DNA from 2 places in the Pseudomonas sp. LBUM1652 genome. Region 2 is predicted to be linked to the other one. Evidence: riboswitches for the same ligand, from Rfam matches in the RefSeq annotation. Region 2 holds a riboswitch; the other holds the start of a gene.

Region 1 (8,022 bases), 1.5 Mb from region 2:
TGACGATAAATGGGTAGATGTTTGGCAGCGGCCCGAGCAACGCATCCGGCCAGCAGTTTTCCGACAGCCCCACGCCTTTGCCCGGCAGCCATTCGAGGTTGCCGTGCTTGCCGACGTGGATCACACCGTGGGCGCCGTAGGTGTTGCGCAGCCAGAAATAGAACGCCAGATAACCGTGGGGCGGCACCAGATCCGGGTCGTGATAGACCGCACTCGGATCGACCTGATAACCCCGCGCCGGCTGGATGCCAACGAAGGTCAGGCCAAAGCGCAGGCCGGCGATCATCATTCGCCCGTCGCGATACATCGGATCGTTTTGCGGCGAGCCCCAACGCGCGACTACCGCAGCGCGATTGGCCTCGGGGAGCGCGTTGAACATCAACAGATAGTCGTCCATCGCCAGACTTTGCTGGCATGGACGCAGATCAATCGTGTCGAGATCGTTGCTGACGCCGCCGAGCAATTGCTGAATCAACTCGGTGCCAGTATTCGGCAACTCTGCCGTGACCGGATAACCCTCAGCCTGCAATGCGCGAAGGATATTCAGCGCCGCCGCCGGCGTGTCGAGGCCGACGCCGTTACCGATGCGTCCGTCGCGGGTCGGGTAGTTGGCGAGAATCAGTGCAATCCGTTTCTCGGCATTCGGCACCCGCGCCAGATCGATCCAGCGGCGCGCCAGTTCGGCGACGAAATCCATGCGCTCGGGTTGCGCCCGATAGCAGACCACATCGGACTGGCTGCGCTCGCTGCGCCAGGCCAGATCCTTGAAGCTGATCGGCCGACTGATGATGCGCCCGTCAAGTTCCGGCAAGGCAATGTGCATTGCCAGATCGCGAGGGCCGAGGCCCTGCTCGCTGTCACGCCAGCCGGGTTCGTTGTCCTGGGCGCAGATCGCCTGAATCACCGGAATGTTGCGACGAAACGGCCGCAGATCCGGTGCTTCAGGACTGGATTGGGCAAAACCGGTGGTGTTGAGAATCACCCCCGCCTCGACTTCATCCAGCCAATCTTCGACCACCGAGAGGCAGCCGGGCTCTTTCAAACTGGCTACCGCGATCGGCAACGGATTGAGCCCCGCCGCCTGTAAACGCTGGCAGAAAACATCGATGAACGCCGTGTTCGCCGCTTGCAGGTGCGAGCGGTAAAACAGCACCGCCGCCACCGGTTGCTCGGGCAGCCATTCGGCTTGCCAGTCACTCAGTGCGGCGGAGGTTTTGTGAGGATGGTAAATCGCCGTGCGCGGCAGGGTTTGCGGCTCGCCCCAGGTGTAATCGCGAGCCAGCCAACGGTTGGCCAGACAGCTGAAGAAATCCAGCGCGTTGCCCATGCCGCCCTGACGCAAAAACTGCCAGAGCCGGTCGCGATCCTCGGCTGCGACGGTGCTCAGATCGCTGAGTTCCGGATCGGGGCGATCGCAGCCCGGGACCATGATCACCTGCACGCCACGCTCGGCTAGCTCGACCAAACGCTCGACACCGTAGCGCCAATACGCAATGCCGCCGTGCAGCGAGATCAGAATCACCTTGGCATGGCGCAACACTTCGTCGACGTACAAATCGACCGAGGCGTGATTCTGCACCTGCATCGGATTGGCCAGACGCAGGCTCGGATAATCCTCGGGCAACTGCTGCGCGGCTTCGGCGAGCAGCGCCAGGCTGGAGTCGCCGCTGCACAGGATCACCAGCTCGGCGGGGGTTTGGCCAAGGTCGGCAATGTTGTCATCCGACACGAAACCGCCGGGCTGGGTCCTGAGCAGGTGCATGGCTTAAACGCTAAGCGCAGCGCGCAGTTGCGCTTCGAGTTGAGCAGCGTCGAGCTCCTGACCGATCAACACCAGACGTGTGACGCGCGCTTCTTCGGCGCCCCACTGACGGTCGAAATGCTTGTCGAAACGCGTGCCCACGCCTTGAATCAGCAGGCGCATAGGCTTGTTCGGGATCGCTGCAAAACCCTTCACACGCAGGATGCCGTGCTGGACCACCAGTTGCGTCAGGGCGTCGAGCAGCAGGCTTTCGACGGCTTGCGGCAGCTCGATGGAGATCGAATCGAAAGCGTCGTGATCGTGGTCATCATGGTCGTCGTCACCGTCGTGGTGGTGATCGTGATGGCTGTGGCGGCTGTCGATGTGTTCTTCGGAACCGGCGCCGAGGCCGATCAGCACGTCCAGCGGCAGGCGACCGTTGCTGGCTTCGACGATTTTGACTGCTGGCGGCAGTTCTTCGGCGACTTCAAGGCGTACGCGCGCAAGGTCTTCCGGGCTGGTCTGATCGGCCTTGTTGAGGATGACCAGATCGGCGCTGGCCAGTTGGTCGGCGAACAGCTCGTGCAGCGGCGATTCGTGGTCCAGGTTCGGGTCGAGTTTGCGCTGGGCGTCGACCTGATCCGGGAACGCGGCGAAGGTGCCAGCAGCCACGGCCGGGCTGTCGACCACGGTGATCACCGCGTCAACGGTGCAGGCGCTGCGGATTTCCGGCCATTGGAAGGCTTGTACCAGTGGTTTTGGCAGGGCCAGACCGGAGGTTTCGATGAGGATGTGGTCGAGGTCGCCGCGACGGGCAACCAGTTCGCGCATCACCGGGAAGAACTCTTCCTGAACGGTGCAGCACAGGCAGCCGTTGGCCAGTTCGTAAACGCGGCCGGTGGCTTCTTCTTCGGTGCAGCCGATGGTGCATTGCTTGAGGATCTCACCATCGATGCCCAGCTCGCCGAACTCGTTGACGATCACCGCGATGCGGCGGCCCTGAGCGTTGTCGAGCATGTGCCGCAGCAACGTGGTTTTGCCCGAGCCGAGGAAGCCGGTGACGATGGTGACGGGGAGTTTGGCCAGTGTTTTCATCGGATGCCCTTTGGCAAGGTGGCGGGCATACGGGACGAGAACCGGCAACGCGAGCACGCGCCGGAAGCATTCGCCACCGGATCACCCCGCCCGGTTGTAGTGAGAATCTGTGACGAGGCAGGTCTCCTGGCTGACGGTGTTCAGGCGTTGGGGCCTGGCGTTTGCTGCGCCTTCCCGCTGGCGCCCTTTTGCAGGGGCTGGCAGTGGCGTGGCAGCGAACATCACCGTTCACAGTTGCGGGGGCAGCCGCGGCTTTGACCGCGTTCCCTTCTTAGCTTCGGCACGCGCCGAAGAACCTCGAAAGCGCAAGGCTACGCATGGTGTGGGGGCGGGTCAATGTTTGGATTGGGGGCATATCCGTTGCTGCGGGTGTTGCTGATTAGGGTTCCGCCCTTACGGCGGGTCACTTTTTCCAGACGCCGAAAAAGTAACCAAAAAGGCTGCCCCCTGACGTACGGCACTTCGCCTAGGCTCAGTGTTCCCTCGCTACGGTGTCCATCCGGGGGCATCGCCTACGGTTTGCTTCGCTGCACCTCCTCTCGATGGATGCGGCTTCGCCGCACGGCGCTGCGCGCCAACCCCCCGGATGAACACCTTCGCTCGGCCTGCCGATGGGCCTGGAGATCAAAAGCAACGTCAAAAGCCAAAGCCAAAGCCAAAGCCAAAGCCAAAGCCAAAGCCAAAGCCAAAGCCAAAGCAGATCAAAAGATCGCAGCCTTCGGCAGCTCCTACAAGGGAATAAATCGCGCCCTGCCCTTGGTCGGCTGTCAGGCCGCCATCGCTGGCAGCCCCCACAAGGATATGAATACCCCCCACACGCGGCGCATGCCGCCCCACTCAACACAATGAGCGTTAGCTCGAGTAACGCTTTTGATCTAAGCGCCCGTCGGCAGGCTGAGTGGAGGGATTGATCCGGGGGTGGGAGCGCAGCGACCGTTCGACGCAGTCGAACACATCGAGAAGAGGTGCAGCGCAGCAAACCGGAGGCGATGCGCCCGGATCGATCCCGGAGCGAAGGAACCCGAGCCACAGCGAGGGCCGAACGTCAGGGCACAGACCTTTGGTTACTTTGGGGCGTTTGCCAAAGTGACCCGCCGTAAGGGCGGAACCGTAATAAGCCATCACCGCAGCAACGGATATGCCCCCATTCAATTGACTCAAATCCCCCCAACATGCTCTCCTAAGCAACTTGTTACGGGTGCCCTTCACAGGGTGAAACGGGAAACCGGTGAATCATGTGCTTTACTCTAAAGCCATGTCAGTCCGGTGCTGCCCCCGCAACGGTAAGCGAGAGAAGCGTCGAATCCACTGTGCCATGACGGCATGGGAAGGTGACGCTTGCAGGTCGGCCTGACGCCAACCCCTCGTGAGCCCGGAGACCGGCCCGCAACACACAGTGCGCACTTGCGTCGCTGAACATAACAAACCCGCGGTGGGCGGGCGCTGTTCGAACCCCTGCGTGCCCGATTCGCAGGGGTTTTCATGCGCTCTATTACCCCGCTGACATTCCAGAGGGAAGCGCCATGTCGATCATCAGCAGCACCGGCAGCAACACGGATAAAATCGCCAGTACCAGCACCCTGAGCCAACGCCTGACCGCCGCCATCTTCGCGTCGATCCTCGGCGCCAGCCTGGTTTATTTCGCCGGTTTCTCGCACATCGAAGCAGTGCACAACGCCGCCCACGATACCCGCCACAGCGCCGCGTTCCCGTGCCACTGAGACCTGCCGACATGATCAAGCGAATTGCGCAAACCGCAGGTTTCACCGGTCTTCTGGCCGCCCTGCTCCTTACGCTGCTGCAAAGTTTCTGGGTTTCGCCGCTGATTCTGCAGGCCGAGACCTACGAAAAATCCGAACCGGCGGCTGAGGTTCACGAACACGCTGCCGGTGCCACTGCCCATACTCACGATGCCGAAGCCTGGGAGCCGGAAGACGGCTGGCAGCGCGTGGTATCGACCACCGGCGGCAATCTGGTAGTGGCCGTGGGTTTTGCCCTGATGCTTGCCGGCCTGTACACCCTGCGTGCACCGACCAAAACTTCGCAAGGTCTGCTCTGGGGTCTGGCCGGTTACGCTACGTTCGTTCTGGCACCGACCCTGGGCTTGCCGCCTGAATTGCCAGGCACTGCTGCGGCGGATCTGGCTTCCCGGCAGCTCTGGTGGATCAGCACAGCCGCCTCCACCGCCGCAGGTCTGGCATTGATCGCGTTCAGCCGTCACTGGCTGATGAAGATCCTCGGCGTGGCGATCCTTGCCGTGCCGCATGTGATTGGCGCCCCGCAACCGGAAGTGCACTCGATGCTGGCGCCAGAAGCCCTCGAAGCACAGTTCAAAATCGCTTCGCAGTTGACCAACGTGGCGTTCTGGCTGGCCCTGGGCCTGATCAGTGCCTGGTTGTTCCGCCGCAAAAGCGATGGCCACTACCACGCATGACGAATGACCGCGCAGCGCCGACTTTCGTGGTCGGTCTGGGCTGCCAGCGCGGCTGCCCCGCCAGCACGCTGCGCGCGTTACTCGATCAAGCCTTGCAGGCCCATCGCATCGAACTGGAAGCAGTCAAAGCCCTGGCCAGTATCGACTTGAAGCGTGATGAGCCGGGCTTACAAGAACTCGCCGCACAATTGGCCTTGCCGTTGCTGTACTTCAGCAGTGAACAATTGGCCAGTTACCAGCAACAGCTCAGTCACCACTCGCAGATCGCCTATGAACGCACCGGTTGCTATGGAGTAGCAGAAAGTGCGGCGTTGGCACTGGCTGAACAACTGATTCAGGCGCCGGCCAAACTGCTGATCTCGCGGCAAAAGTACGCGCAGGCAACGCTGGCATTGGCCGGCGCCGCGTAAAATCCCGATAATCCCCACCATCGATCATGAGCGATCTTCATCTGAAGCATTGCTGCGCCTCTTTTCCAAAGGATTCAACGATGACTGTTTACTTCATCGGCGCCGGCCCCGGCGACCCGGAACTGATCACCGTCAAAGGTCAGCGGCTGATCCGCAGTTGCCCGGTGATCATCTATGCAGGTTCGCTGGTACCGGCGGCTGTGCTCGACGGTCATCAAGCAGAAACCGTGATAAACAGCGCGGAGCTGCATCTGGAACAGATCATCGACCTGATCAAAGCCGCCCATGCCAAGGGCCAGGATGTGGCGCGAGTACATTCCGGCGATCCGAGCCTGTATGGCGCGATTGGCGAGCAGATTCGCTATTTGCGTGAGCTGGATATTCCGTTCGAAATCATTCCAGGGGTGACGGCTACCGCCGCGTGCGCAGCATTGCTGGGTGCCGAACTGACTCTGCCCGATGTCTCACAGAGCGTGATTCTGACCCGCTATGCCGACAAAACCGCAATGCCGGCGGGCGAGGAGCTGGGCAGTTTGGCGCAGCATGGCGCGACGATGGCGATTCATCTGGGGGTCAATCATTTGGAGAAGATCCTCGCTGAACTACTCCCCCATTACGGCGCGGATTGCCCGATTGCAGTGATTCACCGGGCAACATGGCCGGATCAGGATTGGGTGGTGGGAACAATCGAGGATATTGCCGAGAAGGTAGTGGCCAAGGGGTTTCGGCGCACGGCATTGATTCTGGTTGGGCGGGTGTTGGGGAGTGAGGTGTTTAGCGAGTCATCGCTGTATCGCGCGGGGCATGCGCATCTTTATCGACCCTGATTTGAAGGACTTTTGTGGCCAGACACAAAACCTGTGGAGAGGGGATTTATCCCCGATGAACTGCGCAGCAGTTCCAGTTTTGCGGCTGCTTCGCACCCGATCGGGGATAAATCCCCTCGCCACAAAGTCATTAGTCACTCATTAATCGCAGGCACAAAAAACGGCGCTCACGGGGCGCCGTTTTTTATGTTCGCAGTGAACACCTTACTTAGTAGTAGGCGTTTTCTTTCTGCGTGTGGTCGGTCACATCGCGAACGCCCTTGAGCTCAGGAATACGCTCGAGCAATGTGCGCTCGATGCCTTCCTTCAACGTCACGTCGGCCTGACCGCAGCCTTGGCAACCGCCGCCGAACTGCAGCACGGCAATGCCGTCTTCAACCACATCGATCAGGCTGACCTGACCGCCGTGGCTGGCCAGCCCCGGGTTGATTTCGGTTTGCAGGTAGTAATTGATGCGCTCGTTGACCGGGCTGTCGGCGTTGACCATCGGTACTTTGGCGTTTGGCGCCTTGATGGTCAGCTGGCCGCCCATGCGATCAGTGGCGTAGTCGACTACCGCGTCATCCAGGAATGCTTCGCTGAACGAATCGATATAAGCGGTGAAGCTTTTCAGCCCCAGCGCGGTGTCTTCAGGTTTTTCTTCGCCCGGCTTGCAGTAGGCAATGCAGGTTTCGGCGTACTGGGTGCCAGGCTGGGTGATGAAGACGCGGATACCGATACCCGGGGTGTTCTGCTTGGAGAGCAGATCGGCCAGGTAATCGTGGGCGGCGTCGGTAATGGTAATAGCGGTCATGGAAACTCCTCGCAGGCTTGTGGCGGAGTTTACGCCAATCGGCGCGCCGGACAAAGTCCCAGTATTTTTGTCAGGAAAGCGAACCAGACGCATCAGGCTTGCGACGGTCGCTCACGCCAATGCTGCAAGTGCCGATATCCGGCCCTTTCGATCCAGCGGTAACTGGCCCAGCTGCCGCCGGCGATCAACACCAGACAAACCGCGATCACCCCGTGCGGGTTGAGCGAGTGACGCTGTGCCAGATAATGCCCAAGCATCAACACCAGCGTATGCAGTAGATAGACGGAATAGGAGCAGTCGCCCAACGCTTTGAGCAGCCGACTGTTTTTGGCAAAGCGCTCAAGGGACAGCGCCGCCGTCACCAGCACTGCACCCGGAACGCCCCAGGCCAATACCTGCGATTCGCCGAACCAGTAATAGATCGCCAGCAGTGCCATGGCGATTGCCAGAATCGGCAGCCAAAGACCCGGCCTGATCCAGCCGCGGTGATAAAGCATGCCAACGCCCATTCCCAGCAAAAACTCGAAGACCAGTTCCGAACGGTAAAACTCACTGATCCAGCCCAAGGCGGTCAGCCCATAGCAAACGCATAACAACAGAAACGCGACCACTGCTATCCGCGCATTGAGCGGGAACAGCAATGCGCCGGCAAACAGCAGGTAAAAAAGCATTTCGAAGTTCAGCGTCCATCCGACGTTCAACGTCGGGTAAACACCGAAGCC
Region 2 (8,022 bases):
TGCTGCTCATTCTCCAGTCCAAGAGCAGCCTCAACAGGTTAAAAATTCTGCCACTGCCCAGTCTTCCGTTATTTACCAGGAAGAGCTGGACACCGAAAAAGAACTGTCGGACTTCAACAAGAAGCCTTACGAGCTTCCGGTTCTGGCCGACAGCATCCTCGAACGCGGCATGTCCCTGATCGGTACCCGTTACCGTTTCGGCGGTACCTCCGAAGCCGGTTTCGATTGCAGCGGTTTCATCGGCTATCTGTTCCGCGAAGAAGCCGGCATGAACCTGCCGCGCTCCACCCGCGAAATGATCAACGTTGATGCTCCGCTGGTATCGCGTAGCAATCTCGAGCCTGGCGATCTGCTGTTCTTCGCCACCAACGGTCGTCGCGGTCGTGTCAGTCACGCCGGGATCTACCTGGGTGACAATCAGTTCATTCACTCCAGCAGTCGTCGCAGCGGCGGTGTTCGCATAGACAGCCTGGGTGACAGTTACTGGAGCAAGACCTTCATCGAAGCCAAACGTGCTTTGGCGAACGCTCCTACTGTAGTGACTGCTCGCAAGTAATTTTCCCGTTGTCGCCGCATTCGCGGCGACAAAAACGGCTTCCGGTAACGGAGTAGACCTATACTTTACAAGGTGAAGTTAAAGTCTTACTTGAAGTTTGCCGCGTAGCCGCTAGAATCCTGAATCTATATTGATGGCAAACCGCCTGCGTGCCACGCAGGCGGTTTTGTTTTCTGTCCATCCGGCAGAGAAAGCCGCAGCCAGATCAGGATGTTCTGCTTATGACCATGTCGGCCCGCCTCGCATTGATGTTCTTCGCAGCGCTACTCAGTGCCTGCGCCAGTCGTACGCCGCCTGCGCCAGTGGTTCGCGCGCCGGTGGTGTTCGGGCCTTCCCAGGCCTTTTCTCCTGCTGCTGAAGACGTGCTGTTCCGTGCGCTCGGCCTGGTCGGCACGCCTTATCGCTGGGGCGGCAATACACCGGACTCGGGATTTGATTGCAGTGGGCTGATCGGCTTCGTCTACCGTGATGCTGCCGGTATTTCTCTGCCGCGCTCCACGCGCGAGCTGATCGTCATGCAGGCGCCGAATGTCGGTAAGGAAGGATTGCAGACCGGTGATCTGATCTTCTTCGCCACCAATGGTGGTTCGCAGGTCAGTCATGCGGGGATTTACGTCGGGGAAGGGCGCTTCGTGCATGCGCCGGCAACTGGCGGCACGGTGAAGCTCGATAGCCTGTCCAAGGCCTATTGGCAGAAGGCGTATTTGAGTGCCAAGCGTGTGTTGCAGCCTGAGCATCTGGCGCGTAACCCATAATTCAAGCAGCACATCACCCAATGTAGGAGTGAGCCTGCTCGCGAAAGCGTCGTGTCAGTCGACATCATCGTTGACTGAAACACCGTTATCGCGAGCAGGCTCACTCCTACAGTTGTTTTGGGGCAGGTCAAATTATTTGGTAGAAGAAACGCGCCAAACCTTGTTCCCCACATCATCCGCCACCAGCAAGCCACCTTGCTGGTCGATCACCACGCCTACCGGACGACCCAGTGCATTCTCGTCCTTGTCGAGGAAACCGGTCAGCACATCCACCGGTTGGCCCGTTGGCTTGCCTGCCGCAAACGGCACGAAAATCACTTTATAGCCGCTGTGCGGTTTACGGTTCCACGAACCATGCTGGCCGATGAACGCGCCTTCCTTGAACTGCGCCGGCAGGGTGTTGCCCTCGGCGAACGTCAGACCCAACGAAGCGGTGTGCGGGCCGACGGCGTAGTCCGGAGCGATGGCTTTGGCGACCAGGTCAGGATTCTGCGGCTCCACCCGCACATCGACGTGCTGGCCGTAATAGCTGAATGGCCAACCATAGAAGCCGCCATCCTTGACCGAGGTAATGTAGTCCGGCACCAGATCGCTGCCGATCTCGTCACGTTCGTTGACGGCTGTCCACAGCGCGCCACTGGTAGGCTCCCACGCCAGGCCGTTAGGGTTGCGAATGCCCGAGGCAAAGATCCGGTGATTGCCGGTCGCCCGGTCCACTTCCCAGATCGCCGCGCGACCTTCTTCCTGATCCATGCCGTTTTCGCCGACGTTGCTGTTCGAGCCGACGGTGACGTACAGCTTGCTGCCGTCCTTGCTGGCGATAACGTTTTTCGTCCAGTGGTGATTCAGCGTGCCACCGGGCAGATCCGTGACCTTGATCGGCTGTGTCTTGATCTCGGTCGCACCGGCTTCGTAGTTGAAGCGCAGCAAACGATCGGTGTCGGCGACATACAGATCATTGCCAACCAGGGTCATGCCGAACGGCGAGTTGAGGTTTTGCAGAAACACCGTGCGGGTTTCGGCCACGCCGTCGTGGTCGGCATCACGCAGCAACGTAATGCGATTCGGGCTTGGTACGCCGGCTCCGGCCTTGCCCATGACTTGCTTCATCACCCAGCCTCGAACGCCTTTGCTGTCGTCAGGTTTCGGCGGGGCGTTGGTTTCTGCCACCAACACGTCGCCATTGGGCAGCACGTAGAGCCAGCGCGGATGATCGAGGCCTTCGGCAAACGCAGCCACTTGTGTGCCTGCCGCGGCAGTCGGTTTTGCGCCCTCGGGCCAGCCGATCGCCGGGGCGATATTCACCGTCGGGATCAGGGTTTTATTCGGTTCAGGCAGTTTCGGTGACGGGCCGGTGCCGTCGGTGACTTGCAGGCTGGAGGATTCACCACAGGCGGCGAGCCCTCCGGCGAGAGCGATGACGAGAGCGAGCTGGGACTTGCGCATTACTGATCTTCCCTATGAATGCATTGACCTAATCATAGAGAAGCGCGCAAGCCCGATGGTTCAACTGCTCAACCGCGGGCCTCTTTGAACAGCACGGCGATACCCGGGTGATAGTTGCCGGTTTCACTGCGCAACTTGCGATAGGCATAGGGGAAATACCAGGCGACGGCGCAGGTGTGTTCCTTCTGTAGGTCGTCGACCATGTCCTGCAGTTCTTCGGGGCTGGCGCTGTGCTGGGCTTTTTGCGGCGCAACAAACAGGCAGCCGAGCTTGAGGTCGCTGGCGAAGCTGATGCGTTTGGCGTCGCTGGTGATTTCCAGCAGGGCTTGGGTCAGGTTGAGGTTGTTGACCCGAGGCCAGCGTTGCGTGGCCTGAATGTAAGCGCGGTCTTCGCTGCCAGCGAGGAACAGATCGGCGCGGGCATTGCGTTCGCCTTCTTCGTTCTGCTTGCGCGTGGCCGTCTGTTCAAGCGTAACCAGTTCGGCCATCCAGGCTGCCGCCGAGAGCAGCCCTAGATTGGCTTTTTCGTCATGCCAGTAGGGCGTGTCGCTGTCGCCGCGCACGGCGTTGTAACGGTCGATACAGTCAAACCAGCGTTCCAGCACCGGACGCAGAAATTCCAGGCGCGGGTTGCTGATGATCATGCCTTGCATGTGGCTCACCTTATTCTTGTGTGATGTGAGATTGTGGCTCTTTGATATCACTCTTGAGACTGTGGCACAAGATTGGCGTCAGATAATTGATCGGCGGCAGTTATTCGCCCGTTGGCCCCCTCTTTAATTGACGCTCCACCCCCAACCCTCTAACCTTCGCGGCTTGTTTCAGGTGCTCTGTGGCTTGCGTCGACAGAGTGAAACAGGGAAGCCGGTGAGGGTTGTCTTCAGAGCAAGTACGACTACGATCCCGGCGCTGCCCCCGCAACGGTAAATGAGTGAAAACTGCGTCTTGTGCCACTGCTCAACAGCGGGAAGGCGCGCAGTCCGGCGAACGCCGCTCATGAGCCCGGAGACCGGCCTGATCCATCCAGCGGCATCACGGTGGGCGATGCCAGGCTTTTTGCCGTCTATTCTTGTGCCTGCCCGCCGTTATCCAGCCTCAACGGAGAGCTCCCCCATGACTGATTCCCCCGAGCGTGACGAACGCCATCTGGCGCGTATGCAGCGCAAAAAAGCCGTGATCGATGAACGCATCGCCAACTCGCCCGACGAGTGCGGCCTGGTGCTGGTCCTGACCGGCAACGGCAAAGGCAAAAGCAGTTCGGCGTTCGGCATGCTCGCCCGCGCCATGGGCCACGGCATGCAGTGCGGCGTGGTGCAGTTCATCAAGGGTCGCCACAGCACGGGCGAAGAGTTGTTCTTCCGCCGCTTCCCCGAGCAAGTGCGTTTCCACGTCATGGGCGAGGGCTTCACTTGGGAAACCCAGGATCGTCAGCGCGACATCGCCGCCGCCGAAGCCGCGTGGGAAGTGTCCCGTGAACTGCTGCGCGATCCGTCGATCGGTCTGGTGGTGCTGGATGAATTGAACATCGCCCTCAAGCACGGCTACCTCGATCTTGATCAGGTGCTCAGCGACTTGCAGGCGCGTCCGCCGATGCAGCATGTGATCGTCACCGGTCGCGGCGCCAAGCCGGAAATGATCGAGATGGGCGACACCGTCACCGAAATGGGCATGCTCAAACACGCTTTTCAGGCTGGCATCAAAGCGCAAAAAGGCGTCGAACTTTGAATCAACCACGTCACTGCCCGGCGGTACTGATCGCCGCGCCGGCCTCCGGTCAGGGCAAGACCACCGTCACCGCCGCGCTGGCCCGTTTGCATCGCAATCAGGGGCGCAAGGTGCGCGTGTTCAAGTGCGGGCCGGACTTTCTCGATCCGATGATTCTCGAGCGCGCCAGCGGTGCGCCGGTGTATCAACTGGACATGTGGATGGTTGGCGAGCAGGAGAGCCGTCGCCTGTTGTGGGAAGCCGCCGCTGAAGCTGATCTGATTCTGATTGAAGGCGTGATGGGCCTGTTCGACGGCACGCCGTCGAGCGCGGATCTGGCGCGGCATTTCGGCGTGCCGGTGCTCGGCGTGATCGACGGCACGGCCATGGCCCAGACCTTTGGTGCGTTGGCGCTGGGCTTGGCGAAGTATCAGCCGGATCTGCCATTCGCTGGCGTGTTGGCCAACCGGGTCGGCACATTGCGGCATGCGCAGTTGTTGGAAGGCAGCCTTACCGAAGGTTTGCGCTGGTATGGCGCGCTGTCCCGCGAGACCGGCATCGAACTGCCGAGCCGTCACCTCGGCCTGGTTCAGGCCAGTGAACTCAATGACCTCGATATGCGCCTGGACGCTGCCGCCGAAGCGCTTGCCAGCAGTTGCGAGGTAGCGCTGCCACCGGCCGTGGAATTTGCTGCGCCTGAGGTCATCACTGCAGAGCCGTTATTGAAAGGTGTACGAATTGCCATCGCCCGCGATGAAGCCTTTGCCTTCACCTATGGTGCGAGCCTCGATCTGCTGCGAGCGATGGGCGCCGAGTTGAGTTTCTTCTCGCCGATTCGCGACACGCAATTACCTGAGGCGGACAGCCTTTACCTGCCCGGCGGTTACCCGGAATTGCATCATGTGGCGCTGGCGCAGAACACCGCGATGCTCGACGCGATTCGCGCACACCACGCGGCGGGCAAACCGTTGCTCGCCGAGTGTGGCGGCATGCTGTATCTGCTCGATTCGTTGACCGACGTTGAAGGCACTCGTGCTGAACTGGTGGGGCTTCTGGCGGGTGATGCGGTGATGCAAAAGCGTCTCGCCGCTCTGGCGCTGCAAGCGGTGGATCTGCCAGAAGGTTCGCTGCGCGGCCACACTTATCACCATTCCCTGACGACCACTGAATTGACACCGATAGCCCGGGGCCTGAGCCCGAATGGCGGGCGCGGGGCAGAGGCGGTTTATCGGGAAGGGCGGATGACGGCTTCGTATGTGCATTTTTATTTCCCGTCGAATCCTGCGGCTATCGCTGCGCTGTTTGCGCCTGACTCCGAAGCCGCCTTCGCGAGCAGGCTCGCTCCCACAGTTGAAACGGTGGTGACTGAAGAAATGCGATCCCTTGTGGGAGCGAGCCTGCTCGCGAAAGGGCCATGACAGACAACGCATTTTCCGAAGCCGAACGCGCAGCGGTCTACAAAGCCATCGCCGAACGCCGCGACATGCGCCACTTCACCGGTGGCACCGTCGCGCCCGAACTGCTGAGCCGCTTGCTCGAAGCCGCGCACCAGGCGCCAAGCGTCGGCCTGATGCAGCCGTGGCGATTCATCCGCATCAGCGACCGTACCCTGCGCGGGCAGATCCAGAATCTGGTGGAAGAAGAGCGCATCCGCACAGCCGAAGCGCTCGGCGAGCGCAGCGATGAGTTCATGACACTCAAGGTCGAAGGCATCAATGATTGCGCGGAAGTGCTGGTCGCCGCGCTGATGGACGATCGAGAAAAACACATCTTCGGTCGCCGCACGCTGCCGGAAATGGACATGGCGTCGCTGTCCTGTGCGATCCAGAATCTTTGGCTGGCATCGCGCGCCGAAGGCCTGGGCATGGGCTGGGTCTCGCTGTTCGAGCCGCAGGCACTCGCCGATTTGCTGAAACTGCCGGCGGGGGCCAAGCCGTTGGCCGTTCTTTGTCTTGGCCCGGTCAAGGAATTCTATCCGGCGCCGATGCTGGTACTCGAAGGGTGGGCGCAGGCGCGTCCGCTCAATGAGTTGCTGTATGAAAATTATTGGGGAGTGAGTCAATGAGTGTGGCGTTGTTGAGTGTCGCCGCAGTGGCGCTGGATGCGCTGTTGGGTGAACCGAAACGCTGGCATCCGCTGGTGGCGTTCGGCAATTTTGCCGGGCGCATCGAGCAACGTTTCAACGCCGGTGGCCGTGGCTGGCGCAGTCATGGCGTCACCGCGTGGGTGATCGCGGTGTTGCCGCTGACGTTGCTCGCCACCGCGTTTTCCTGGGCGCCGTACGTGGGCTGGATCGTCGAGATTCTCGCGCTGTATTGCGCCCTCGGCATGCGCAGCCTCGGCGAGCACGTCGAGCCAGTGGCCAAGGCGTTGCGCGCTGATGATCTGGACGAGGCGCGTACGCGTGTCGGCTATCTGGTCAGTCGCCAGACCAGCGAACTTGATAGCACCGCCGTCGCCCGCGCCGCCACCGAATCGGTGCTGGAAAACGGCAGCGACGCGGTGTTCGCCGCGTTGTTCTGGTTTGCCGTGGCGGGCGCGCCGGGCGTCGTCCTCTACCGTTTGAGCAACACCCTCGACGCGATGTGGGGCTATCGCAACGAACGCTTCGAGCGTTTCGGCTGGTGCGCGGCAAAGATCGACGACGTCCTCAACTATATTCCCGCACGCCTTGTGGCTTTGACCTACGCAGTGCTGGGCAAAACCCGACTGGCCTTGAAGTGCTGGCGCACGCAGGCGCCGAAATGGGACAGCCCCAATGCCGGCCCGGTGATGGCGGCCGGTGCCGGTGCGCTCGGTGTGGAGCTGGGTGGCCCGGCGATTTACCACGGCGAATTGCATGAGCGTCCGCAACTGGGCGAAGGCGTTCAGGCCGATGCCGACTCTATTGATCGTGGCTGGCAATTGGTTCAGCGCGGCGTATGGTTGTGGCTGCTGATTCTCTGCGTGGGGGCTGAATTCTATGCTTGAGCACGGTGGCCGGCTGCGCAAGGCTGCACTCGATTACGGTATCGCCGAGGCCGACTGGCTCGATCTGTCCAGCGGTCTGGCGCCGTGGCCGTTTGCGATCCCGGAAATCCCGCTGCGCGCCTGGGCACGCTTGCCGGAAACCGATGACGGTCTGGAGCAGGCGGCGTGCGATTACTACGGTGCATCGCAAGTGCTGCCGGTGGCCGGTTCGCAAATGGCGATCCAGTTGCTGCCGCGTTTGCGTCGGGCCGGCAAGGTCGGTGTGCTGTCGCCGTGTTATGCCGAGCACGCCGAAGCCTGGCGCCGCAGCGGCTACATCGTGCGCGAAGTGCTGGAGCAGGAAGTCGAGTTCTTTCTCGACAGCCTCGACGTGCTGGTGGTGGTCAATCCGAACAACCCGACCGGCCTGAGCCTGACCCCGGCGCGCCTGCTCGACTGGCATGCACGACTGGCCCCGCGCGGCGGTTGGCTGGTGGTTGATGAAGCGTTCATGGACAACACTCCGCAGCTGAGTCTGGCTGCGCACACCCATCAGATCGGTCTGATTGTGTTGCGCTCGTTCGGCAAGTTCTTCGGTCTGGCCGGGGTGCG

The links. A riboswitch is a leader RNA that binds a small molecule or an ion and turns the genes downstream of it on or off. The one in region 2 is predicted to bind cobalamin.
Region 1: it holds a riboswitch for cobalamin, as region 2 does, so the genes downstream of both, cobW (cobalamin biosynthesis protein CobW) here and cobO (cob(I)yrinic acid a,c-diamide adenosyltransferase) in region 2, are expected to answer to the same signal.

What each region holds. Positions count from the first base shown of each region.
Region 1 covers NZ_CP166804.1:3,512,530-3,520,551, forward strand. Annotated here, with positions in the region: gene cobN (cobaltochelatase subunit CobN) at 1-1,762, opposite strand, end outside; gene cobW (cobalamin biosynthesis protein CobW) at 1,766-2,836, opposite strand; cobalamin riboswitch at 2,936-3,151, opposite strand; gene ACA069_RS15825 (hypothetical protein) at 3,473-3,652, opposite strand; cobalamin riboswitch at 4,016-4,238, shown strand; gene ACA069_RS15830 (CbtB domain-containing protein) at 4,360-4,557, shown strand; gene ACA069_RS15835 (CbtA family protein) at 4,569-5,270, shown strand; gene ACA069_RS15840 (cobalamin biosynthesis protein) at 5,267-5,680, shown strand; gene cobM (precorrin-4 C(11)-methyltransferase) at 5,761-6,507, shown strand; gene nfuA (Fe-S biogenesis protein NfuA) at 6,716-7,300, opposite strand; gene ACA069_RS15855 (acyltransferase family protein) at 7,393-8,022, opposite strand, start outside.
Region 2 covers NZ_CP166804.1:1,971,044-1,979,065, forward strand. Annotated here, with positions in the region: gene ACA069_RS08960 (C40 family peptidase) at 1-556, shown strand, start outside; gene ACA069_RS08965 (C40 family peptidase) at 778-1,311, shown strand; gene ACA069_RS08970 (PQQ-dependent sugar dehydrogenase) at 1,444-2,757, opposite strand; gene ACA069_RS08975 (hypothetical protein) at 2,826-3,410, opposite strand; cobalamin riboswitch at 3,564-3,789, shown strand; gene cobO (cob(I)yrinic acid a,c-diamide adenosyltransferase) at 3,871-4,482, shown strand; gene ACA069_RS08985 (cobyrinic acid a,c-diamide synthase CobB) at 4,479-5,879, shown strand; gene bluB (5,6-dimethylbenzimidazole synthase) at 5,876-6,526, shown strand; gene cbiB (adenosylcobinamide-phosphate synthase CbiB) at 6,523-7,431, shown strand; gene cobD (threonine-phosphate decarboxylase CobD) at 7,424-8,022, shown strand, end outside.